Regions from separate parts of the Hydrogenophaga soli genome, predicted to be linked through region 3. Evidence: predicted binding sites of a transcription regulator. Region 3 holds the regulator's gene; each other region holds the start of a gene.
What was found. The regulator sigma-54, encoded in region 3, starts transcription at its own class of promoters, with help from an activator protein. The targets are predictions, from matches to a motif close to TGGCANGNAANCTGCTTT.
Positions count from the first base shown of each region.

Region 1 (7,870 bases), on a different contig from region 3:
AGGCCCTGGACCCGAACGACCCCGGCAGCCCCTCGGGCGTGGACACGCCCAAGAGTTCCATCATGCACGACCAGTACACCTACGGGTCGCTGTCGCTGCCGTCCGACTACGCCGACCCCAATGCCCGCCAGACCGCGCAGGCCCGGGCCATGGGCAAGGGCACCACGGGCCTGAGCGCCTGGGAAATGCTCACCCGCACCCCCGACCAGGACCCCGACTCGGCACAGGGCTATGGCCGCACGTTCTTCGAAGCCTTTCGGGGCATGGATGCCAACACCCTGCAACTGACCAAACCCACGGCGGGTTTTGACGCCAAGCTCAACGTGGTGTTCGTGGCCAACCCGGTGTTCCGGGACGTGATCCTGGTGGACCTCACCCTGCCCAAGGACCGCCTGGACGCCCTGATCCAGGCCGCCAAGGCCCTGGTGGCCCAGGCCAAGGACAACGTGCGGTATGCCATCGTGGCCTTCCCGTCGGCCACCGACGGCGTGGTGCTGGGTGCCACCTCCACGTCCATTGAAGGCAAGGCGGCCCTCAGCGCGGCCCTGGACGGCCTCACCCCCAACCCCAACGGTGTGTTCGACACCGCCGCCGCCTTCACCCGGGCCCGCACCCTGATCGACGCCGAACGCCAGGTGGGCGACCCGGCCACCGTGCACTTCCTCACCGGCACCGAAGCCGTGGTGCCCGCACAAACCGTGGCTGACATTCGTGCGGCCCGCGTGGCTGTCAACCCGCTGGGCCTGACCGGTGCCACCGCCGAGCAAAAGCAGGCCCGCCGCTCGCTGGAGCGCCGTCGTGCCGCGGGCGCCACCGTGAGCCTGACCCAGGTGGCCGACGCCACTGGCGGCAGCTACAACAGCGCCAAGAACGGGGCCGACGCCGCCAAGGACGCCACCAAGGCCGTCAACGAGGCGCATGCCAACCCCTACGCCACCATGGCCTTCGGGCTGAACGAGCCGCTCAAGGCCGGGGCCTCGTTCGACACCCCGTTCCGCGTGGCCGGTGCCGCCACCGACGGCGAAGTGGCCGCCAGCGTGTACTTCGACCCGGCGGACGCCGCCAAACTCAGCTTTGCCCTGGTGGACCCCAGCGGCAAGGTCCACGCCAGCAGCCAGTTGCCCCAGGGGGTGACGTTCAACCTGGACGGCCCCGACGGTTCTGCCGAGTTCACGCTGGCCGCCGACCTGGCCTCACGCGCCGGGGTGTGGACGGTGCGTGTCACCGCCAACGCCGCCACCACCGATTGGGTGAGCGTGGACGTGGCCGGCCTCACCCGCGTGGCGCTGTCGGCGCAGGTGGTGGGGGGCACGGTGGCTTCGCGCACCGCCCCGGTGCTGGTGGCCACGCTGGGGGGTGACAAACGCATCAAAGGGGCGGTGGTCACGGCCACCGTGGTGGACGAAAACGGCAACGTGGTGCTGGACAACCTGACCCTGGCCGACGACGGCGTGGCCCCCGACCAACGCGCGGGCGACGGTCAGTACAGCCTGAGCCTGGCGGGCAAGCTCAAGGCCGGGGAGTACTACGTGGAGGTGCGTGCCGAAACCAACGCCGGTTCGCGCACCGCCTCGCTGGGGGCGCTGGTCAAGGGCACCCGCGACGCCGAGCTGCCCGTGGACCTGATGGAGCGCATCACCGAAGCCGATTTCGAGCTGGAGGCCAACGCCCTTGGCGTGGTCGGGGCCACCACCCCCACCACGCCCGGCAACCCCTCCAATCCGTCCAACCCCGGCACCTCGACCTCGTCGGGCGGCGGTTGCACCGTCAACCCGCAGGGTGATGACGCCGGTCTGCTGCTGTTGCTGGGTGCCGGGCTGGCCGGTTGGGCGTTGCGCCGCCGCACCCTGCGCACCCGCCGGGTTTGACCCGCTGGCAAGCCGCGGGGTGGCTGGCCGTGGTGCTGGCCAGCCCCTGGGTGGCCCAGACGGTGGCCTGCGTCTGGGGGCGGCCCTTGGGGGCCGACTCCGGCGTGTGGCTGCTGTGGGCCTTGGCCGGGTCGCCCTGGCTGGAGGAATGGATTTACCGCCGCGCCGTGCAGGCCCCCGTGGCCCAAGCCCTCACGCCGCAGCCTCCCGCCGCCCACAACTCCACCCGTGCCGGGCACGTGGCCAATGGCGTGGCCGCCCTGGTGTTTGTGGCGGTGCACTGGCCCGCCCAAGGCATGGCAGCCCTGGCGTGGCTGGTGCCCGGGTGGCTGCTGGGCGAGTTGTTTCGCCAGACCCAGCGGGTGTGGCCCTGCGTGTTGCTGCACGCCTGGTTCAACCTCGGCCTGTGGTGGCACAGCCATTGCTAAGGCCTGGGCATGCCCGCCCAAGCCGCCCGCCCCCGCGCCCAGACCGGCCCTGCATCGCCCGTGCAAGCCCCTGTGGATGCGGCCTGGCGTGACCCGCTGGGCCTGATGCTGGCCTCCACGGGCGAGGGCATCTACGGCGTGGACCTGAACGGCCTGTGCATGTTCATCAACCCGGCGGGCGCGGCCCTCATCGGCTACGAGCCGGCCGAGCTGCTGGGCCGCAACATGCACGAACTCACCCACCACAGCCGGGCCGACGGACAGCGTTACCCCGAGGCGGAGTGCCCCATCTTCAACGCCTTTCGCCGCGGGCTGCCCTGCCGCATCGACAGCGAGGTGTTCTGGCGGCGCGACGGCAGCAGCTTTCCGGTGGAGTACTCCAGCCACCCCATCCTCAGCGGCGGCCAGGTGCTGGGCGCGGTGGTCACGTTTGTGGACATCACCGAGCGCAAACGCGCCGCCGACGCCCTGCAACAGGCCAAGGACGAGCTGGAGCACCGCGTGCGTGAACGCACCGCCGCGCTGGAGTCGGCCCTGCGCCAGGTGCGCGAGCTGGCGGCGTGGTCCGAATCGGTGCGCGAAGACGAACGCACCCGCATCGCCCGCGAGGTGCACGACGAACTGGGCAGCCTGCTGGTGGCCCTGAAGATGGACGTCAACTGGATGGACAAGCGCCTGTCCGAGCAGGAACAGCGCACCTCCGACGCCCAGGCCGACATGCGCCACCGCATGCGTTGCAAATGCCAGAACATGAGCCGACTGATTGAAAACGCCGTGGACAACGTGGGCCGCATCATCACCGACCTGCGCCCCAGCATCCTGGACCACCAGGGCCTGTGGGCCGCGCTGGAATGGCAGGCCCAGGAATTTGCCCAGACCGCCGAGTTGGCGCTCGACTGGCAGATGGACGTGGACGACGCCCCGCCCCTGCCCGAGCGGCAGGCCATGGCGGTGTTCCGCATCTTCCAGGAAATGCTCAGCAACGTGGGCCGCCACGCCCAGGCCAGCCAGCTGGCCGTGGCCATTGCCCGGGTGGGGCCGCTGCTGTGCATCAGCGTGCGCGACAACGGTGTGGGCGCCGACCCGCGGGTGTTCGACGCGCCCGACGCCTACGGCATCCTGGGCATGCGCGAACGCGCCCGCCACTTTGGGGGCCGCATCGAGGTGCGCAGCGCCCCCGGCGAAGGCACCACCATGGTATTGAAAGCAGAGCTGCAAACCCATGCAGATCAAGCGCAAAAGGCATTTTCTGACCTGAAAAATGGGCGCTGACGCCATGACCGCCACCCCCACCATTCGCGTGCTGCTGGGCGACGACCACCGCATCGTGCGCGAGGGCCTCAAGCAGGTGCTGGCCGACGCGCCCGAAGTGACCGTGGTGGCCGAGGCCGCCACCGGCCCCGAGGTGCTGGACCGGGTGGACGCCCTGGTGGCTGACCCGTCCGAAAGCGGCGGGGTGGACGTGGTGCTGCTGGACATTGCCCTGCCGGGCATGGACGGGCTGGACGTGTTGCAGGCCCTGCGCAAGCGCCACCCCACGCTGCCGGTGCTGATGCTCTCCACCTACCCCGAGCGCCAGTACGCGGTGCGCTGCATCAAGCTGGGTGCGGGCGGTTACCTGAACAAAAGCGCCGACCCCGACGACATGCTGGCCGCCGTGCGCAAGGTGGCCGCCGGGGGCGTGTACGTCACCCCGGCCACCGCCGAGGCGCTGGCCGCCGCCGTGGGCCAACGTGGTGCACAGGCCGGGGCCGAGGCCTTGTCGCACCGCGAACACCAGGTGTTCCGCCTGCTGATCCAAGGCCAAAGCGTGACCCAGATTGGTGCGCAACTGGGCCTGGCCCCCAACACCGTCAGCACCTACCGCGCCCGCATCCTGGAAAAAACCGGCACCCACAACGACGTGGAGCTGGCGCTGTACGCCGAACGGCACGGGCCGCGTTGAGCGCGGTGGGGTGGGCGCGGACCGGATGCCCGGGGGCAGCCCCGCTTTGTAGTGCCAGCCCTACAAGCCTTCGTGGAACCGGGTACGAAATGTCGACATGGGTGTGGTTGGCACGGTGCCCCTGGGGGTTCTGGCCCGTTGCTTGCATTGTGCGGTGCACCAATTACCCACGAGGTGCGCCATGTCCGAGTTCTTCGATCCCTACAACGCCGACCGCCCCCTGATGATGAAGTGCAGCTGTGGCCGTGACCACACGCTGGCCGATCACCACGCCGAGGTGGTGGCCGATGAAGCCGCGGCCACGCTGCGGGCCCGCAGCGAAACGGCGGACTTCGAGGCCTACAGCAATGAGTTCATCGAGGCCACGCTGGTCAAGGCGCTGTTCCCGCAGGACGCCATGCGCCGCCGCTTCTTGCGGGCGGTGGGCAAGGGCACGGCCATGGCCGCCATTGCCAGCGTGCTGCCGGTGACCAGCCTGCAGGCCATGGCGCAGGACAAGGGCGCGCTGGAGAAGAAGGACCTGAAGATCGGCTTCATCCCCATCACCTGCGCCACGCCGCTGATCATGGCCCACCCGCTGGGCTTTTACAGCAAGCAGGGCCTGAACGTGGAAGTCACCAAGACCGCAGGCTGGGCGCTGGTGCGCGACAAGGTGCTCAACAAGGAGTACGACGCCTCGCACTTCCTGTCGCCCATGCCGTTGGCCATCAGCCTGGGGTTGGGGGCCAACGCCACGCCCACCAACGTGGCCACCATCCAGAACATCAACGGCCAGGCCATCACCCTGAGCCTGAAGCACAAGGACAACCGCGACCCCAAGAACTGGAAGGGCTTCAAGTTCGGCATCCCGTTCGACTACTCGATGCACAACTTCCTGCTGCGCTATTACCTGGCGGAGCATGGCGTCAACCCCGACACCGATGTGCAGATCCGCGTCATTCCCCCGGCGGAGATGGTGGCCAACCTGCGGGCGGGCAACATCGACGGCTTCCTGGGCCCCGATCCGTTCAACCAGCGGGCGGTGTTCGACGAGGTGGGCTTCATCCACGTGCTGACCAAGGACCTGTGGAACGGCCACCCCTGCTGTGCCTTCGGCACCACCACCGAGTTCATCCAGAAGAACCCCAACACCTTTGCCGCGCTGTACCGCGCCGTGCTGACCGCTGCGGCCATGGCCCGCAAGCCCGACAACCGCGAGCTGATCGCCAAGGTCATTGCCCCGGCCCAGTACCTGAACCAGCCCGAGGCCGTGCTGACCCAGGTGCTGACGGGCAAGTTTGCCGATGGCCTGGGCAAGGTGCAGAACGTGCCCGACCGCGCCGATTTCGACCCCATGCCCTGGCAGAGCATGGCGGTGTGGATGCTCACGCAGATGAAGCGCTGGGGTTACATCAAGGGCGACGTCAACTACCAGCAGATTGCCGAGAAGGTGTTCCTCATCACCGACGCACGCAAGCACATGAAGGACCTGGGCCAGGACTTCAAGGCCGGGCCAACGTACGCCAAGCACCTGATCATGGGCAAGGAGTTCGACCCCGCCAAGGCCGACGCCTACCTGAAGAGTTTTGCCATCAGCAAGGCAGGCTGACATGAAAACCGCCAGTCTGAACCTGCGTGCGGCCTTGGTGTCGCTGCTCATGCTGATCTGTCTGGTGGGGGCCTGGCAATTGGCCACCACCGGCCCCAGTGTGGGCGGCTCCAGCGCGGGCATGACCGCCGAGGAAATCGAGTACGCCAAGATGATGGGCAAGGACCCCGGGGCCACCAAGAGCTCCGGTTTCCCGCCCCCCATCGAGGTGGGCAAGACCATCGTGGCGCAGCTGTCCGACCCGTTCTACGACAAAGGCCCCAACGACAAGGGCATTGGCATCCAGTTGGCGCATTCGCTGGGCCGGGTGGGGCTGGGCTTTTTGCTGGCGGTGGTGGTGGCCATACCGCTGGGTTTCCTGATCGGCATGTCGCCGCTGATGCGCAAGGCGTTTGACCCGTTCGTTCAGGTGCTCAAGCCCATCAGCCCGCTGGCGTGGATGCCGCTGGCGCTGTACACGCTGAAGGATTCGAGCGTGAGCGGCATCTTCGTCATCTTCATCTGCTCGGTGTGGCCCATGCTCATCAACACCGCCTTCGGGGTGGCTGCGGTCAAGCGCGACTGGCTCAACGTGGCCAGCACGCTGGAGGTGAACCCGCTGCGCAAGGCGTTCCGGGTGATCCTGCCCGCCGCTGCGCCCACCATCCTCACCGGCATGCGCATCAGCATGGGCATTGCCTGGCTGGTGATCGTGGCCGCCGAGATGCTGGTGGGCGGCACCGGGGTGGGCTACTTCGTGTGGAACGAGTGGAACAACCTGTCGCTGACCAACGTGATTTTTGCGGTGCTGCTGATCGGCGTGGTCGGCATGCTGCTCGACCTGCTGTTTGCCCAGGCGCAGAAGGCGGTGACCTATGTGGAGTGACAGCAGCGTTCGCGCCACCACGGCCAGCCTGACCCCGGCACCCCAACCGGCCCAGCCGCCTCAGAAAGAACCCGCCATGACCGGTTTTTTGAAGATTGAGGGCCTGTCCAAGGCCTACCACCCCACCAAGCCCGTGTTTGCCGACGTGAGCTTCGAGATGGCGCGTGGCGAGTTCGTCTGCATCATCGGCCACTCCGGGTGCGGCAAGACCACCATCCTCAACGTGCTGGCCGGGTTGGACACGGCCACCAGCGGCCATGTGTTCATGGACGGGCGCGAGGTGGTGGGTCCCAGCCTGGAGCGCGGCGTGGTGTTCCAGAGCCACGCCCTCATGCCCTGGCTCACGGTGCGCGAAAACATCGCGTTTGCCGTCAAGTCGCGCTGGCCCGACTGGCCCAAGGCCAAGGTCAACGTGCATGTGGAAAAGGCCGTGGCCCTGGTGGGCCTGGCCCACGCCATCGACAAGAAACCCAGCCAGCTCTCCGGTGGCATGAAGCAACGCGTGGGCATTGCCCGGGCGTTTTCCATCCAGCCCAAGATGCTGCTGCTCGACGAGCCCTTTGGCGCCCTGGACGCGCTGACGCGCGGCACCATCCAGGACGAGCTGATGACCATCGTGCGCGAGACGCAGCAGACGGTGTTCATGATCACCCACGATGTGGATGAGGCCATCCTGCTGTCCGACCGCATTTTGCTGATGACCAACGGCAGCGAGACCGAGGCTGGCGGTGTTTCCCGCTATGTGCCCGGCGGTTTGGCCGAAACCGTGGTCAACCCGCTGCCCCGCACCCGCACCCGGGCCGACCTGCACCACCTGCCCGGCTACTACGAGCTGCGCAACCACATCGTGGACTTTCTGGTGAGCCGCGCCAAGGCGCACTGACCGCCCCCGTTTCAACCCCGCCTGTTTTCACCCTGAGGAGTTTCACCATGAACCGCATGGACGTCACCGAGAAGATCATTTCCACCAAAGTGGCCAAGGGCCTGCACTGGGCCGATGTGGCCAAGAAGGTCGGCCAGTCCAAGGAATGGACCACGGCCCTGTGCCTGGGCCAGATGACCGCCACGCCCGAGCAGGCCAAGGTGCTGGGCAAGATCTTCGGCCTCACCGCCGAAGAGCAGAAGTGGCTGCAGGTGGTGCCCTACAAGGGCTCGCTGCCCACCCCGGTGCCCACC
Region 1 is NZ_BAAHAK010000004.1:47,515-55,384, reverse strand. It holds gene ACYVB7_RS08475 (vWA domain-containing protein) at 1-1,868, shown strand, start outside; gene ACYVB7_RS08470 (CPBP family glutamic-type intramembrane protease) at 1,865-2,296, shown strand; gene ACYVB7_RS08465 (sensor histidine kinase) at 2,306-3,568, shown strand; gene ACYVB7_RS08460 (response regulator) at 3,573-4,241, shown strand; gene ACYVB7_RS08455 (CmpA/NrtA family ABC transporter substrate-binding protein) at 4,423-5,829, shown strand; gene ntrB (ABC transporter permease) at 5,831-6,694, shown strand; gene ACYVB7_RS08445 (ABC transporter ATP-binding protein) at 6,684-7,577, shown strand; gene cynS (cyanase) at 7,625-7,870, shown strand, end outside.
Region 1: a site for sigma-54 is predicted at 4,373-4,390, ahead of ACYVB7_RS08455 (CmpA/NrtA family ABC transporter substrate-binding protein). Genes of this name have one in related genera too.

Region 2 (7,870 bases), on a different contig from region 3:
GTCCTTGATCGAGTCCGGCACGCCGGGCCCGTTGTCGATCACATGCAATTCCAGTGCCAACCGATAGCGCTGCTTGCCAAACGTGACCTGACGTGCCACCCGCGAGCGGAAAGTGATGCTCGCATCGCCTTGTGCAATGCGAGCGCCCAGGGCCTGGGCCGCGTTGTGGGCGATGTTGAGCACCGCCTGGATGAGCTGCTCGCGGTCGCCCCGGAACTCGGGCAGCGAGGTGTCATAGTCGCGCACCACGCGCAAGCCCTTGGGAAACTCGGCCAGGATGAGCGAGCGCACCCGCTCGCACACCTCGTGGATGTTGACGTCCCCCACCACATGCGGGCGGCGGTGCGGGGCCAGCAGCCGGTCCACCAGCGTTTGCAGGCGGTCGGCCTCGTGGATGATGACCTGGGTGTACTCGATGAGCTCGCGCGACTCCAGCTCCATTTGCAGCAACTGCGCCGCACCGCGGATGCCGCCGAGCGGGTTCTTGATTTCGTGGGCCAGGTTGCGGATCAACTCCTTGTTGGCCTGTGCCTGGCCAATGAGGCGGTCTTCCCGGTCCTGGCGGGATTGCTGCTCCAGCGGCAGCAGCTCGACGACGACTTCGCCTTCCACCTCGGTCTGCGCCACCACCACGTGCACGGGCAACGGGTCGCGGTGGTGCGAGCGCAGCCAGGCGTCATAGCGCAAGGCGGCAAACTCGTTGACCTTGACGCCTTCCAGCGCATTGGCCAGCTGTGCGGGTTCGGCAAAAAACTGGCTGAGCTGGGCTTCCGCCACGCTGCGGCGGGACAGGCCCAAGGCGTCTTCCAGCGCCGCATTCACGAACAGGATGGCCCCGTTCAAGTCCACCACCGCCACCAGCGTGGCCAACAGGTCCAGGGCATGGAATTTGGAGGCAACGGCCGCCCCCGAGTCAGATTGCGGCATGAACATTCAACGGCTGGCCGTGCCCATGCGTTGCAACTCACGGCGCAGGCCCACCACGTCGGCCTCGGCCCGAACAATGGAGGCCTTCAGCTCCGACACCCGCTCCTGGTAACGGGCCACGTTGCGCAGCTCTTCGCCCCGCTTTTCGGGCTGGCCGTTGTTGTACTCCTGCTGCAACGCGGCCAGCTTGCCCTCGGCCTTCTTGAGTTCGGCTTCGAGGATGGTGCGCGCATCGTTGTCGCGGGCTTTTTGCTGTTGTGGATCCACCCGCGGCTGCTGGTCGTTGGCGGGTGCTGGTTTGGATGCTCCGGCGCGCACAGCGGCCGCAGGCACCACGGTCACCCCGCTGCCTTCGATCAGCTTGCACTCTTTCTTCTGGGCCGGGGTGGGGCTGTTGGTGTACTCGTTGCCACAGCGGTAGATGGCGCTCTGGGCCTGGGCCATGGCGGTCAGGGCACCCAGCCCCAGGCAGGCCCAGCGCAGGCCCTGTTGCACACACGATTGGAGGTAACCCATGCGGTGAAGGCTCATGGAAAAAACTTGCAATGGAAACAATGGGGCAGTATGACGCAAACGGCGGCCACGAATTCCCGCCGCGCACACCCCACACCCGGTGGAAGCGAAAAAAAAGGACGGCGCAAGCCGTCCTTTTTGCGAAGGTCATCCGACCTCGACCTGCATCACAGGCTGTAGTACATGTCGAACTCGACCGGGTGGGGAATGGTGCGGAAGCGGGTCACTTCCTGCATCTTCAGGTCGATGTAGGCGTCCAGCATGCTGTCGGTGAACACACCGCCCTTGGTCAGGAACGCACGGTCCTTGTCCAGGTACTCCAGCGCCTGGTCCAGGCTGTGGCACACGGTGGGCACCAGCTTGTCTTCTTCGGGCGGCAGGTGGTACAGGTCCTTGGTGGCGGCTTCGCCCGGATGGATCTTGTTTTCCACGCCGTCCAGACCGGCCATCAGCAGGGCCGAGAAGCACAGGTAGGGGTTGGCGGAAGGATCGGGGAAGCGAGCCTCGATGCGACGGCCCTTGGGGTTGGCCACGAACGGGATGCGGATGGAAGCGGAACGGTTGCGGCTGGAGTAGGCCAGCTTCACCGGGGCTTCGAAGCCGGGCACCAGGCGCTTGTAGCTGTTGGTGCCGGGGTTGGTGATGGCGTTCAGGGCACGGGCGTGCTTGATGATGCCGCCGATGTAGTACAGGGCGTAGTCGCTCAGGCCGGCGTAGCCGTCACCGGCGAACAGGTTCTTGCCGTCTTTCCACACGGACTGGTGCACGTGCATGCCGGAACCGTTGTCACCGTGGTAGGGCTTGGGCATGAAGGTGGCGGTCTTGCCGTAGGCGTTGGCCACGTTCCAGACCACGTACTTCAGCACTTGGGTCCAGTCGGCGCGCTCAACCAGCGTGCTGAACTTGGTGCCGATTTCGTTTTGACCGGCGCCAGCCACTTCGTGGTGGAACACTTCGACGGGGATGCCCAGGCTTTCCAGGATCAGCACCATCTCGGAACGCATGTCTTGCGTGCTGTCGACCGGAGGCACGGGGAAGTAACCGCCCTTGGTGGTGGGACGGTGGCCGCGGTTGCCGCCTTCCATCTTGGAACCACTGTTCCAGGGGGCTTCGTATTCTTCGATTTCGCTGAACACGCGACCGGGTTCGTTGCTCCAACGCACGCCGTCGAAAATGAAGAATTCGGGTTCGGGACCGAAGTAGGCGGTGTCGCCCAGGCCAGACGCCTTCAGGTAGGCTTCGGCGCGCTTGGCGATGGAGCGGGGGTCACGGTCGTAGGCCTTGCCGTCGCTGGGTTCGACCACGTCACACTGCAGGAACAGGGTGGTTTCTTCGAAGAAGGGGTCGATGTTGGCGGTGCTGGGGTCGGGCATCAGCTGCATGTCGGAGGCTTCAATACCTTTCCAACCTGCCACGGAGGAGCCGTCAAACGCATGGCCAGAGGTGAACTTGTCTTCATCGAAGTGAGACACGGGCACGGTCACGTGCTGCTCTTTGCCACGGGTGTCGGTGAAACGGAAGTCAACGAACTTGACGTCGTTGTCTTTCACCAGTTGCATCACGTCTGCGACGGTCTTGGCCATCAAAATCTCCTAAGGATGACGGGTTGAAAATTCGATAACGGAAAGCATCAAGCAGCTTTTATGCCAGAGGCATGGTTCGGCACATCGACTGAAACCCAAGTATGCCCCAGCATCCATTGCACCAATGGAGTGCCATTTGCACCAAAATGGATTGGCACCAAGATAAGGCGCACTCAACGCACCATTTCGGGGCCCAACGGAACCCCCAACGCCTGCAAACCCTGCATCAGGTCCAGGTAGGCACGATCCGCCGCCGTCACCGGACCTTTGACCCCCAGGTCAATGTGCCGCCCATGTTCCGGGTGATCCACGCTGGGCAGGCTGAACACCTTCACCTCGGGGTGCTGCTGTTCAATGTCTTCCATGAGGGGCGTGAGCGTTGCTTCCAGCGTGCCGTACACCACCACAGATTTCTCCACACGGGCCCCACGCGAAAACCACGGCGCACACCGCTGCTCCAACACCCACTCGACCATGGGCCAGGCCATCACCGGAAACCCGGGCACAAAATGCACCCAGCCACCGGCGTGGCCCTGGCAGGCAAAACCGGGGATCTTGTTGTACGGGTTGGGAATGAGTGAGGCCGATGCGGGGAACATCCCCATCTCCAAGCGCCGCTGGCTGTCGGGGTGTGCCAGGTCGAGCACCGAGCCCTGCTGGGCGGCCATGTCCTGCATGCGCTCGGTGATCAGTGCCTTGGCCTCGGGGTGCAAAACCAAAGGCTGACCCAGTGCCGCCGCTGCGCATTGGCGGGTGTGGTCATCGGGGGTGGCACCGATGCCCCCGAATGAAAACACCCAGTCGCCACTGTCAAACGCCTGGCGAAGGTGCTGGGTGATCCGGGCGGGATCGTCCCCCAGGTTCACGGCGTAGGACAACTGCAATCCGCGGTCTCCCAGCAACTCGATCAACTTGGGCAGGTGTTTGTCCACCCGGCGCCCCGACAGGATTTCGTCACCGATGATGAGCGCACCAAACGTGGGCACAGGGGTTGCAAAGTCGGGCATGGATTCAGGGGGGCGGCAAGCGCCCAGAGTCAGGAGGGGTCACCGCATCAGGGGGCAACAGGGGCGCATCGGGCTCAGACACATCCACATCCACCACGACCGGGTGGACCTCCTGGACGGGACGAACAGTGGCCTCGTTCTGACGCCGCTGTGCCAAAGCCGACAGGCAAAAGTGCACAAACCACAGCGACGAAAACGCGAACACCAGGGTGTAGAGCCAGATGGCCAACGGCACCAGGATGGGCGCCATGGCAATGAACAAGGCCCCCGATGCCCACAACACGCTGGGCAAAGCCCCCAGGTAACCGGTCAGCACGCCCAGGGTCAACAAGGGCAGGCGATGTTGCTCGAACAGGGCACGACGCTCGTCAGCGCTGGCGTGGTCGGCCAAGGCGTCGTAGGCAAACACGCGGTAGGTGAGCCAACCCCAGATCAGTGGAGGCAGCACCATGACCAGCGGGGGAATCAGCCACAGCGGCAGCGATGCCACCATGGCCATCAAGGCCAAAGCGGTGGACACCAGCGACCAGGCCGCACTGCCCAGCCAGGACGCCCCCTTCTTGCGCTCCAAAAGGGGAAAACGGCGCTGCGCCACCAGCTCGACCAGCGCAGGCGTCATCACCAGCGACACCAGCAACAACGACATCACCACGATGACGGGCGTGGCCAGGAACAACACCACCAACGGCGCAAACACGGCCCGCAGCCGCCCCAAACCGACGGAATCCAGCCACCCCAGCGCCAGGGTCAGGAGTTCGCTGGCCTCCAGGCCCTGGGTCACCGCAGACACGGCATCTTCCCAGTAGAAGTAGCCCAGCCCGAAGGACAGCGCCACCATCACCACCAGAGGCAAAAAAGACAGTGCAATGACGCGGGGGTGCAGGCAATACACCACCGAGCGCCAGAAAGCATCAAAGATGAGGCCCATGCAAATCAGCATAACCGATGTGCATGAAGCCCCACCCGGGACCCTCCGCCCTCAGCGTGCGGGCTTGGCCTTCTGGCTCAGGGCGGCCACTTCTTCGGCGGTGAGCCAGCGCCAGGCCCCCACAGGCAAACGATCGTCCAGCACCAGCTCGCCAATGCGGCTGCGGTGCAACCCCTCCACCCGGTTGCTGACCGCGGCCAGCATGCGTTTGACCTGGTGGTATTTGCCCTCGGTCAGGGTGAGTTGCAGGTGACATTCGGCCACCCGCACCGCGGCGGCGGCTTTCACGGGCACCGGGCTGTCGTCCAGCACCACGCCTGCCAGCAGCTTGTCGATTTGCACGTCGGTCACGGGGTGTCGTGTGGTCACCTCGTACACCTTGGGCACGTGGTGCCGAGGGGACGTCAGCCGGTGGATGAACTGGCCGTCATCGCTCAGCAGCAGCAGGCCCGTGGTGTCCTGGTCCAGCCGCCCCACGGCCTGCACGCCCGCCGCGGCACCGCCGCCGCGCTGGCGCAAGGGCGCGGGCAGCAGGGTGTAGATGCTGGGGTACATGCCGGGCTTTTGCGAACACTCGTGCCCCGTGGGCTTGTGCAGCATCAGGTAGGCCCGTTCCACACACGGCCAAGCGGTGCCCTGCACGTCAAACGCGAAGTCGGTGGTTTCAAAGTCGGCCCACGGGTCGAGGACCACCTCGCCCGCCACCCGCACCATGCCCTGCTCGATCAGGCCCGAACACACCCGGCGGGTGCCAAAGCCTTGCGAAAACAGGATGTCGGCCAATGCCCGCTTCATGCTGCGCTCCTTGGGGTGTCGGTGGCCGCCTCGGCCTGCGGTGCCACGTCGGGCATGCGCAGGAAGTGGGTGCGGTAGTGCACCAGTTCGTCGATGGACTCGTGCACATCGGCCAAGGCTGTGTGCATCTGCTTCTTTTTGAAGGCCTTGAACACCTTCGGCTGCCAGCGCTTGGCCAGCTCCTTCAGGGTGCTGACGTCCAGGCAGCGGTAATGGAAATGGGCATCCAGCGCGGGCATGTAGCGCACCAGGAAACGCCGGTCCTGGTGCACGGTGTTGCCGCACAGCGGGGACACGCCCTTGGGCACAAAGCGCCGCACAAAGGCCAGCAGCTCGGCCTCGGCCTCGGCCTCGGTCACCGTGCTGACACGCACCTTTTCGGTCAAGCCGCTGCGGCCATGGGTGCCGCGGTTCCAGGCGTCCATGCCGCCCAGCACTTCGTCGGACTGGTGGATCACCATCACCGGCCCCTCCACCCGCGGGGTCAGGTCCGGCCCGGTGATGACCACGGCCACCTCCAGCAAACGGTCTTTTTCGGGGTCCAGGCCACTCATTTCGCAGTCCAGCCAGACCAGGTTGGCATCGCTCTTGGTCAACCCCGAGGGGTGTGGAGGGTAAGGCTCGTGGGTGTGGCGGCGGGGCGCGGCAAAAGAACTCATCCCCCGATTGTCCATGACGCGCCCGGTAGACTCGCCCCATGTTCGACGCCTCACTGACCTTCTCGCTGGTCTTCTCTGCTGCCTTGTTGCTGTCCACCGCACTGCGCCTGTGGCTGGTGCTCCGGCAGGTCCGCCACGTTCGCCAACACCGCGCCCAGGTGCCTTCGGCCTATGCCGGTCACATCGACCTGGCCGCCCACCACAAGGCGGCGGACTACACCGTGGCCAAGGCCAAGGTGGCGATGGTGGACATCGTGTTCGGGGCGGTGGTGCTGCTGGGTTGGACCCTGCTGGGCGGCTTGGATGCCCTTCAGCAATGGGTGTCTCACACCCTGGCCCCCTGGGTGGCGCCCGGCCTGGGGCAGCAACTGCCCCTGGTGGCGGCCTTTGCCGTGGTGGGCGGGGTGCTGGATGCACCGCTGTCGGCCTGGCAAACCTTCGGGGTGGAAACCCGCTTTGGGTTCAACCGCAGCACCTGGGGCATGTGGCTGGTCGATGGCCTCAAGGGTGTGGCGGTGTCGGCGCTGTTGGGCCTTCCGCTGTTGGCCGCGGTGCTCTGGCTGATGGAGCAGGCGGGCACCCTGTGGTGGCTGTGGGCCTGGGGTGTGTTCATGGGCTTCAACCTGCTGATGATGGTGCTCTACCCCACGCTCATCGCCCCCTTGTTCAACCGCTTCCAGCCCCTGCAAGACATGACGTTGGTTCAGCGGGTGCAGGCCCTGATGGCGCGTTGCGGCTTCAAGGCCAGTGGTTTGTTCGTGATGGATGGCAGCCGCCGCAGCGCCCACGCCAATGCCTATTTCACAGGCCTGGGGCAAGCCAAACGTGTGGTGTTGTACGACACGCTGATGCAGCAGCTCAGCCACGACGAATTGGAGGCGGTGCTGGCCCACGAGCTGGGCCACTTCCACCACAAACACATCGTGCGCCGGGTGGCCTGGGTGGCCTTGGGCACGCTGGCGGCCTTGGCCACGCTGGGGTACGCCTCCGGTCAATCCTGGTTCTACACCGGCCTGGGCGTGCAACCCAACCTGAACAGCACCAACAGCGCCTTGGCCTTGCTGCTGTTCGCCATGGTGGTGCCGGTGTTTTCGCTGTTCCTGGCCCCCCTGTCGTCGACCATGTCCCGCCGCCACGAGTTCGAGGCGGACGCCTACGCGGCAGCGCAGGTGCCGGCCCAGCACCTGCACAGCGCCTTGCTCAAGCTGTACCGGGACAATGCATCCACCCTCACCCCGGACCCGCTGTACGTGGCTTTTCACCACAGCCACCCCCCGGCCAGCCAACGCCTGAGCCGGCTGATGCCCTCTCCCGCCGGAGCCGCCGCATGAAGGGCCGTCATGCGCGCTCGCAGCGACCCGACACCAGCGCTGGAGATCGCCTGGATGGCTTGGTGGTGGCCACCCATGGGCGGCACGTGGTGGTGGAAACACCCGACGGCGAGCGCCGCATCTGCCA
Region 2 is NZ_BAAHAK010000001.1:623,652-631,521, reverse strand. It holds gene glnL (nitrogen regulation protein NR(II)) at 1-927, opposite strand, end outside; gene ACYVB7_RS02865 (hypothetical protein) at 934-1,458, opposite strand; gene glnA (glutamine synthetase family protein) at 1,608-3,023, opposite strand; gene ACYVB7_RS02855 (competence/damage-inducible protein A) at 3,197-4,030, opposite strand; gene ACYVB7_RS02850 (EI24 domain-containing protein) at 4,035-4,958, opposite strand; gene ACYVB7_RS02845 (pseudouridine synthase) at 5,010-5,753, opposite strand; gene orn (oligoribonuclease) at 5,750-6,412, opposite strand; gene ACYVB7_RS02835 (M48 family metallopeptidase) at 6,451-7,743, shown strand; gene rsgA (ribosome small subunit-dependent GTPase A) at 7,740-7,870, shown strand, end outside.
Region 2: a site for sigma-54 is predicted at 3,072-3,089, ahead of glnA (glutamine synthetase family protein). Genes of this name have one in related genera too.

Region 3 (7,870 bases):
GCCCAAAGGCAAGACCTATTCCTCCGACCCGCTGGGCGACCTGGCCTCGTCCAAGGTGCAGGGCAAGACCGTGGCCGCGACCACCCCCCGCGACGTGCCTGCCCCCGCAGCCGCTGAGCCGTTCACCTTTTTTGTGCAGGTGGGGGCGTTTCGCACCCCGGAGGATGCCCAGGCACAGCGCGCCAAATTGGTGCTGATGGGCCTGGATGCCAAGGTGTCCGAGCGTGAGCAGAACGGCAAGACCGTCTACCGCGTGCGCCTGGGTCCCTACGAACGCCTGAGCGATGCTGAAAAAATGAAGGAAGACCTGGCCCCCAGCGGGCTGGAGACGGCCCTGGTCCGCGTGCAACGTTGAAACCCTGGGTTCCCCACCCCGGGGAACCAAAACACGCGCCCCCCACACTGATTGCCCACAAGGAGAAACCATTCCATGCGTCGTCGTGAGTTTTCGCAGGTCGCGTTGCTGACCGCTGCTGCCCCCGCCCTGGTGACCACCGCCCAGGCCCAAACCGAAGCCTTCAAGGAGGGCAAGGACTACCTCAAATTGGCCAGTCCCGCCCCCGTGGACTCGCCCGCAGGCAAGGTGGAGGTGATCGAGTTCTTCGGCTACTGGTGTCCGCACTGTGCCAAGTTCGAGCCCACCTTCGACACCTGGGTCAAGAAGCAACCCGCCCACATCGTGGTGCGTCGCAACCCCATTGCCTTCAGTTCGGCCCAGGAGCCGCTGCAGCGGCTGTACTTTGCGCTGGAAGCCATGGGCAAGCTCGACGAACTGCATGCCAAGGTGTTCGTGGCCATCCATGGTGAACACCAGAAGTTGTCCACGCCCGACGACATCGCCAACTGGGCGGCTCGCCAAGGCTTGGACCGGGCCAAGTTCCTGGAGTTCTTCAATGCCTTCTCGGTGGCGGGCAAGCTCAAGCGTGCGGCGCAGATGGCCGAGGCCTACAAGCTTGACGGCGTGCCCGCGTTGGGTGTGGCCGGGCGGTATTTCACGTCCCCGTCCACAGCGGGCACCGGTGAACGTGCGCTGGCGGTGGTGAACCAGCTGGCAGAGGCCAGCCGCAAGGGCTGAAAGCCTCAGACTCTCGCGTTTTTGCCTTTGGTGCCGTCAGGAAATCCCGACGGCACCGCTACAATGACAAGCAAATACCATGCCGCCATGAGTTTGCTTGTGACTCCTCGTTCCACTCCCCCTGTGCCCAGCGCCCGACCGCATGCCCTTGTTTCCGGCCTGCGGCGGCTGGGGTGTGGCTGGGTGGCCTTGAGTGCGCTGTGGCTGTGTGCCGCGGCCCATGCCGAAAAGGCCGACCGCGACAAGCCCATGAATGCCGAGGCCGACAGCCTGCGCTACGACGACGTGCGTCAGCTCAGCGTGTTCACCGGCAATGTGGTCATCACCAAGGGCACCATCGTCATCCGGGGCGACAAGGTCGAAGTCCGTCAGGACGCCCAGGGCAACCAGTTCGGGGTGGTCACCGGTTCAGCCGCCAAGCCCGCCTTTTTCCGCCAGAAGCGCGAGGGGTTGGACGAGTACATCGAGGGTGTGTCCGATCGCATCGACTACAACGGACAGACCGACGTGGTGCGGTTCGAGCAGCGCGCCATGCTGCGCCGCTACCGTGGAGCCACCCTGGCCGATGAAACCTCGGGCAGCCTGATCGTCTACAACAACGCCGCGGAAACCTTCTCGGTGGACGGTGGCGAGGCCAGCAAGACGCCTTCCAACCCTTCTGGCCGCGTGCGGGCGATGTTGACGCCCACGCCACGGCCTGCCGAAGGGGCTCCGGCCCCTGCGGCCACCGACCCGGCGCGTCTGCGGTCGGCCCCCGTGCTGGATGGGGTTGGCCGGTGAGCGGCGGCGCCAGTGTCCGCCTTGCCCTCGAACCCGATGCACCCCAGCCGGTGCGTCTGGAGGCGATGCACCTGCGCAAGTCCTACGGCAGCCGCAAGGTGGTCAAGGACGTGTCGCTGGCTGTCAACGAGGGGGAGGTGGTGGGCCTGCTGGGTCCCAACGGCGCGGGCAAGACCACCTCGTTTTACATGATCGTGGGCCTGGTGCGGGCCGATGGGGGTGACATCTTCCTGGACGGCCAGCCCATTGAACATCAGCCCATCCACCGCCGTTCGCGCCTGGGGTTGGGCTATCTGCCGCAGGAAGCGTCCATCTTCCGCAAGCTCAACGTCGAAGACAACGTGCGCGCCGTGCTGGAGTTGCAGCACGACGAACAGGGCAAACGCCTGTCGCCCGCGGTGGTGCAGCAGCGCCTGGACGCCCTGCTGGCCGACTTGCGGGTGGACCACCTGCGCCACTCTCCGGCGCCCGCGCTGTCGGGGGGCGAGCGGCGGCGGGTGGAAATTGCCCGGGCACTGGCCACCCAGCCCCGCTTCATCCTGCTGGACGAGCCGTTTGCCGGCATCGACCCCATCGCCGTCATCGAGATCCAGCGCATCATCGGTTTCCTGAAGGCGCGGGGCATCGGGGTGCTGATCACCGACCACAACGTGCGCGAGACGCTGGGCATTTGCGACCACGCCTACATCATCAACGACGGCACGGTGCTGGCGCAGGGCACGCCCGCCGAGATTGTGGACAACGCCGACGTGCGCCGGGTGTACCTGGGCGAACACTTCCGCATGTGATGCGCCCATGAAACAAGGCCTGTCCCTCCGCGTCTCGCAGCACCTGGCGCTCACGCCCCAGCTGCAGCAGTCCATTCGGCTGTTGCAGCTGTCCACGCTGGAGCTGGGGCAGGAGGTCGAGCAGATGCTCGACGAAAACCCCTTCCTGGAGCGTCAGGACGAGGCCGCCGAGCGCGAGTCGTTTGGCCTGGAAACCGCCGATGCCCCGGTCAGCCTGGGGGATGTGTTGTCCGAGCGCGCCATGGAAGGTGTAGCAGAAAGTTCAGGCACATCAAGCGCTGAGTCTGTTTTTGAGTCATCAAATTCTGCCGAGTCAACCCCCGAAGCCTCGTCGGGTGACGATGTCAGCCTGACCGAGCCCGACTGGTCGGGTGACGGCACCGTGGACATGCAACCCGACGACGGCGAGTGGGGCGGCGAAGCCCCCGCCCGGGGCACCGGCAGCCACGACGACGATGACACCGCCAGCGCCGCCGACCTCGCCAGTGAGCACATCACCCTGCAGGCCCACCTGCACCAGCAGGCCCTGGGCCTGCGCCTCAGCCCCGAGGAACAGGCGGCGCTGTACGCGCTGATCGAGTCGCTGGACGACGACGGCTACCTGGCCGACCCCTTGGAAGACCTGGCCGCCTCGTTCGAGCCCGGCAACCCGGACGACCTCGCCGTGCAGGAGCGCCGTGAGGCCACCGTGCAACTGCTGCGCACGGCCTTGGGCTGGCTGCAGAACATGGACCCGCCCGGGGTGGGCGCACGCGACGTGGGCGAGTGCCTGCGCTTGCAGATCAACGAACTGCGCAACACCCCCGCAGCCCGGGCCGCGCTGGCCATCTGCCAGCAACCCCTGGACCTGATGGCCCGCCGCGACACCCGCAAGCTGGCCCTGGTGTGCGGGCTGGAAGAGCCGCTGGTGCGCGAGGCGCTGGCCCTCATCACCCAGCTCGAACCCCGGCCCGGTCGCCGTTTTGCCAACCTGGAAGGCCAGATGGTGGTGCCCGATGTGCTGGTGACCCGCGCGGGGCGCGGCTTCAAGGTGCAGCTCAACCCTGAGGTCATGCCCAAGCTGCGGGTGCACGACGTGTACGCCGCCGCCCTGCGCGAAGGCCGAGGGAGCCGTGGCGACGGCGCGGGCATGCAGCAGCGCCTGCAAGAGGCGCGCTGGTTCATCAAGAACATCCAGCAGCGGTTTGACACCATCCTGCGCGTCTCCAGTGCCATCGTGGAGCGCCAACGCAACTTCTTCATGCACGGCGAGCTGGCCATGCGCCCGCTGGTGCTGCGCGAGATTGCCGACGAGCTGGGCCTGCACGAGTCCACCATCAGCCGCGTGACCACCGCCAAGTACATGGCCACGCCGTTTGGCACCTACGAGCTGAAGTACTTCTTTGGCTCCAGCCTGGGCACCGAAACCGGGGGCAACGCCTCCAGCACCGCGGTGCGGGCGCTCATCAAGCAGCTGGTGGCGGGGGAAGACCCCAAAAAGCCGCTGTCGGACAACGCCTTGTCGGACATGCTGAAAGAGCAGGGCATCGAGTGCGCCCGCCGCACCGTGGCCAAGTACCGCGAGGCGCTGAAAATCGCCCCGGCCAGCTTGCGCAAGGCGCTCTGAGCACGCGGCTTGCCGCGCTACTTGCGCCCACCCTCCCGCGCCGCCACCTCCACCAGCATGCCCAGGGTGGCCGAGTAGTAACTCTGGGCCGTCATGGGCAGGCGTGAGCTGGGCGGTTTGCCAGTGGTCAGCAGGCTTCGGATGGCCTGCACCCCGGGGTCGGCCCCGTAGCTGTCGATGGAGTTGTCCTGCACGTTGGCCCAGCCGGGCAGGAAGCCGTCGCACTGGAAGTGGGTCCAGAACTTCTTGAAGCCTTCCATTCGCCCGGGGGTGGCGTGGCCCGCCCAGTGCAGGTACAGCGGCACGCGGGCTGAGTCGTAGCCATAGCGGGGCAGGCGGCTGGGGTCAGGGGCCAGCGGGTTGACCAGCAGCAGCCAGTCGGGCGGCAGGCTCCAACGGCCGAAGCGGGCCACTTCCACCAACCGCAACCCCGACGTGGTGAGGGCCTGCCACTGCGGGTGCGGATCCACCTTGTTCAGCGCCTCGAAGGCCGGAAACACCCAGTACGACAGGTTGACCACCTGCCCCTGCGGGGTGCCAAAGCCGTCCACCCCGGGTTTGATGATGGTGCCCCAGGGCGTGCCGTCCTGCACCACCTTGTCGCGGATGGCCTGGCCGATGGCCGCGGCGCGGCCTTTCAGCTCCGGCAGGTTGAAGCGCTCGGCGGCGCGTTGCAGGGCCCAGGCGATGAACAGGTCGCCGTCGGTGGCGGTGTTCATGTCGGTGATGCCGCGGCCCGGCTCCCAGCGCCAGGCAAACAGGCCGTCGGGGCGCTTGCCCAGGTTGGCTTGCGTCCAGGCCCAGATGCGTTCGAATGTGGCCTTGTCACCTGCCGCGGTGGCCAGCAGCAGGCCAAAGCCCTGACCTTCGGAGTGGCTGATGTTGCGCTGTCCGGTGTCGGTCACGCGCCCGTCGGAGGCCACGTAGGTGGCCTTCCAATCGTCCCAGCCCCGCAGGGCTTGGGCTTGGGCCTGGGCGATGGGCGGCGCGCTCAGTCCCAGCAGAACGGCGCAGCGCAGCAACGAGCGTCGATCCACGGATTCACCCCAGCTGGGTTCGCAACCGGTCGGCGCGATCCTTGGGGGCAGGATGCGTCGAGAGGATGCTGCTTGCCGTGTCGCCCGTCAACGCGGCCAGCTTGTCCAAGGCGCTGACGCATGCTTGGGGGGTGTACTTGCGGTTGCGCATGAAGTTCAGTGCGTAGTCATCCGCCTCACGTTCGTTGGATTGAGAGTGCTGTGCCTTGACCACTTTTTCAAACAAATCGCCCAGCGCGGAGCTGGCCAACGCCCCCACGCGGGTGTTGCTGGATTCCACGCCTTTGCGCAAGGCGCTGGTGCGCAGGGCCGTCTGCATGCGCGCTTTGGAGTGACCCGATTTCACGTGGCCAATTTCGTGGCCAATCACGTACCGAACCTCGTCGTCGGTGAATGCATCCATCAGCCCGGAATACACACGGATCGTGCCATTGGCCATGGCAAAAGCATTGATTTGCGGTGTGATGTAGACCTTGAAGTTCAAGCGCAAGCCGTCATAGGTTTGCAGGCCCTTCACCATTTTGGACAGCCGTTGGGCGTAGGGGCTGTTGTTGGGGGCCACTTGATTCTGATGATCCATTTCCGTGGTCATTTGATCGAAGTAGCTTTGCAGCTCGGCATCGGTGATGGACTCGGCTTTGGCCAAGTCCTGTCCTGCTTCAAAAATCTTGCCGAAATTGAGTTGGGCCTGCACGGGGCTCATGGCGCTGAAGCCCGAGGCGAGCAGGGTGACAGAAATCAAATCGCGACGTTTCATGAATTACCTCCTGATGTATGGTTTGAATGACGGGCGCCGGATTATCTCTTCATGTTACGGATGCACCCATTCAATGCTGCGCAAGGCAGACACCAGGGCCGCACTGCTCCGCAAAAAGGTGCGGCGGTCAGGTGGGCGGGGTTTCATGGTGGCTGGGGTCCATTTCTGTTCGGTTGCGGCCATGGCGTTTGGCTTGGTACAGGGCCTGGTCGGCCCGTTCCAGCAGCGACTGCATGCGCTCGGCGTCACCATAGGGGGCCAGGGCGACGCCGATGCTGGCGGTGACGTGGTGTGACGGCCCCGGGGTGTCCATGGGCAATGCAATGGCTTCGATCGCCTGACGGATGCGTTCGGCGGTGCTCAGGGCCTCGGGGGCATCGGACTGGCGCAGCAGCACCACGAACTCTTCACCGCCCAGGCGGGCGGCCAAGTCGGTGTGGGCGCGGGTGCAGGCCATCAGGACGCGGGCCACCTCGCGCAGACAGACGTCTCCCTGCAAGTGCCCCCAGGTGTCGTTGTACTGCTTGAAGTGATCAACGTCGATGATGAGCGCCGCCATGGGTTTGCCCGACTCGGGGGGGTAGCTTTGCCAGCGCTGGAACACCTCGTCCATGTGTCGGCGGTTGGGCAGTTGTGTCAGGTCGTCGGTGAGGGCGGCCACCTTGAAATGGTGGCTGGTGGCGGTGGACCGGTCCAGCTGAAGCTGGTCACACAGCTTGACCAGGTAGCTGAACCGGGCGGCCTTGTTGAGTCGGTGGTTGGCCAGCAGCGTGAGCAGGCCTGTGACGTTGTAGGTGAGGATGGAGGTGCGCTTGGCAAATGCCTCCATGCCGGGGTGCAGCCCGATTTCCACCGAGAAGATGAGCATGCTCACCCCGGTGATCAACGCCGCCGTCCGAAACCGCAGGGGCATGACCACGTTGCAGGTCATGAGCAGGATGACGAAGGCGGGCGGGTCGAAGTTTTCTGCCCGCGTGCGGGTGAACCAGTGGATGGTGGCGATGCCCAGCATGACCACCACAAATCCGCTGGACAGCCAGGCATCCTGGTGTTTGCCGTCGGTGCTTTGGCGCACCTGCCACAGGGCCAGCACACACAGCGGCGTGACCACCAGCAGCCGCGTCACCACCGACAGCAGGAAAATGTTTGGGCGCGAAAAATAGTCGTTGACGATGAACAGGTTGAACAGCGCCAAGGCGGCCAGCCCGCCCCAGAACACCGACTTGGCATGGCTGTGCGCCAGGTGGGCCCGGTAGTGCGGTTCAATCAGCGGGGAGAAGTTCTTGGCGCCCGAAAACCCCGCCAACTCGGCCTGCGCCTGTTCCAACGAAATGCCTGTGGTTGCGCTCATTTCACTTTTTATTCATTTGTCTCGGAGGGTATGCGCCAGCGTTTCGGAATGACGATAACCGATTGATGCGCGGGCGGCCGTATTTTTGTGCGGGAGCCGTCACAATCCCGGGTGACGGCACGGCCTGAATTTCTGCATGAACCAACTCCAACTCTTTTTGCCCTGCGCCGCTGGCGTCGAGGGCTTCCTGGCCGACGAAGTGGCCCGCATCACCGGCCTGACCGGGCGCACCGGGCGGGCGGGGCTGATGGTGGCGGCCTCCTGGCGCGACGCCATGCGCCTCAACCTGTACAGCCGCCTGGCCCAGCGCGTGCTGGTGCAACTGGCGCACCGCCCCTACCGCTCCGAGGCCGACCTGTACGAGGCCGCCAGCGACGTGGCCTGGGAAATCTGGTTCACCCCGCGCCAGAGCTTCAAGATCGACATCACCGCCCAGCACAGCCCGCTGCAAAGCCTGAACTTTGCCGCGCTCAAGG
Region 3 is NZ_BAAHAK010000002.1:31,250-39,119, forward strand. It holds gene ACYVB7_RS03305 (SPOR domain-containing protein) at 1-355, shown strand, start outside; gene ACYVB7_RS03310 (thiol:disulfide interchange protein DsbA/DsbL) at 431-1,075, shown strand; gene lptA (lipopolysaccharide transport periplasmic protein LptA) at 1,199-1,855, shown strand; gene lptB (LPS export ABC transporter ATP-binding protein) at 1,921-2,643, shown strand; gene ACYVB7_RS03325 (RNA polymerase factor sigma-54) at 2,651-4,249, shown strand; gene ACYVB7_RS03330 (glycosyl hydrolase family 8) at 4,267-5,286, opposite strand; gene ACYVB7_RS03335 (M48 family metallopeptidase) at 5,291-6,043, opposite strand; gene ACYVB7_RS03340 (GGDEF domain-containing protein) at 6,171-7,394, opposite strand; gene ACYVB7_RS03345 (THUMP domain-containing class I SAM-dependent RNA methyltransferase) at 7,531-7,870, shown strand, end outside.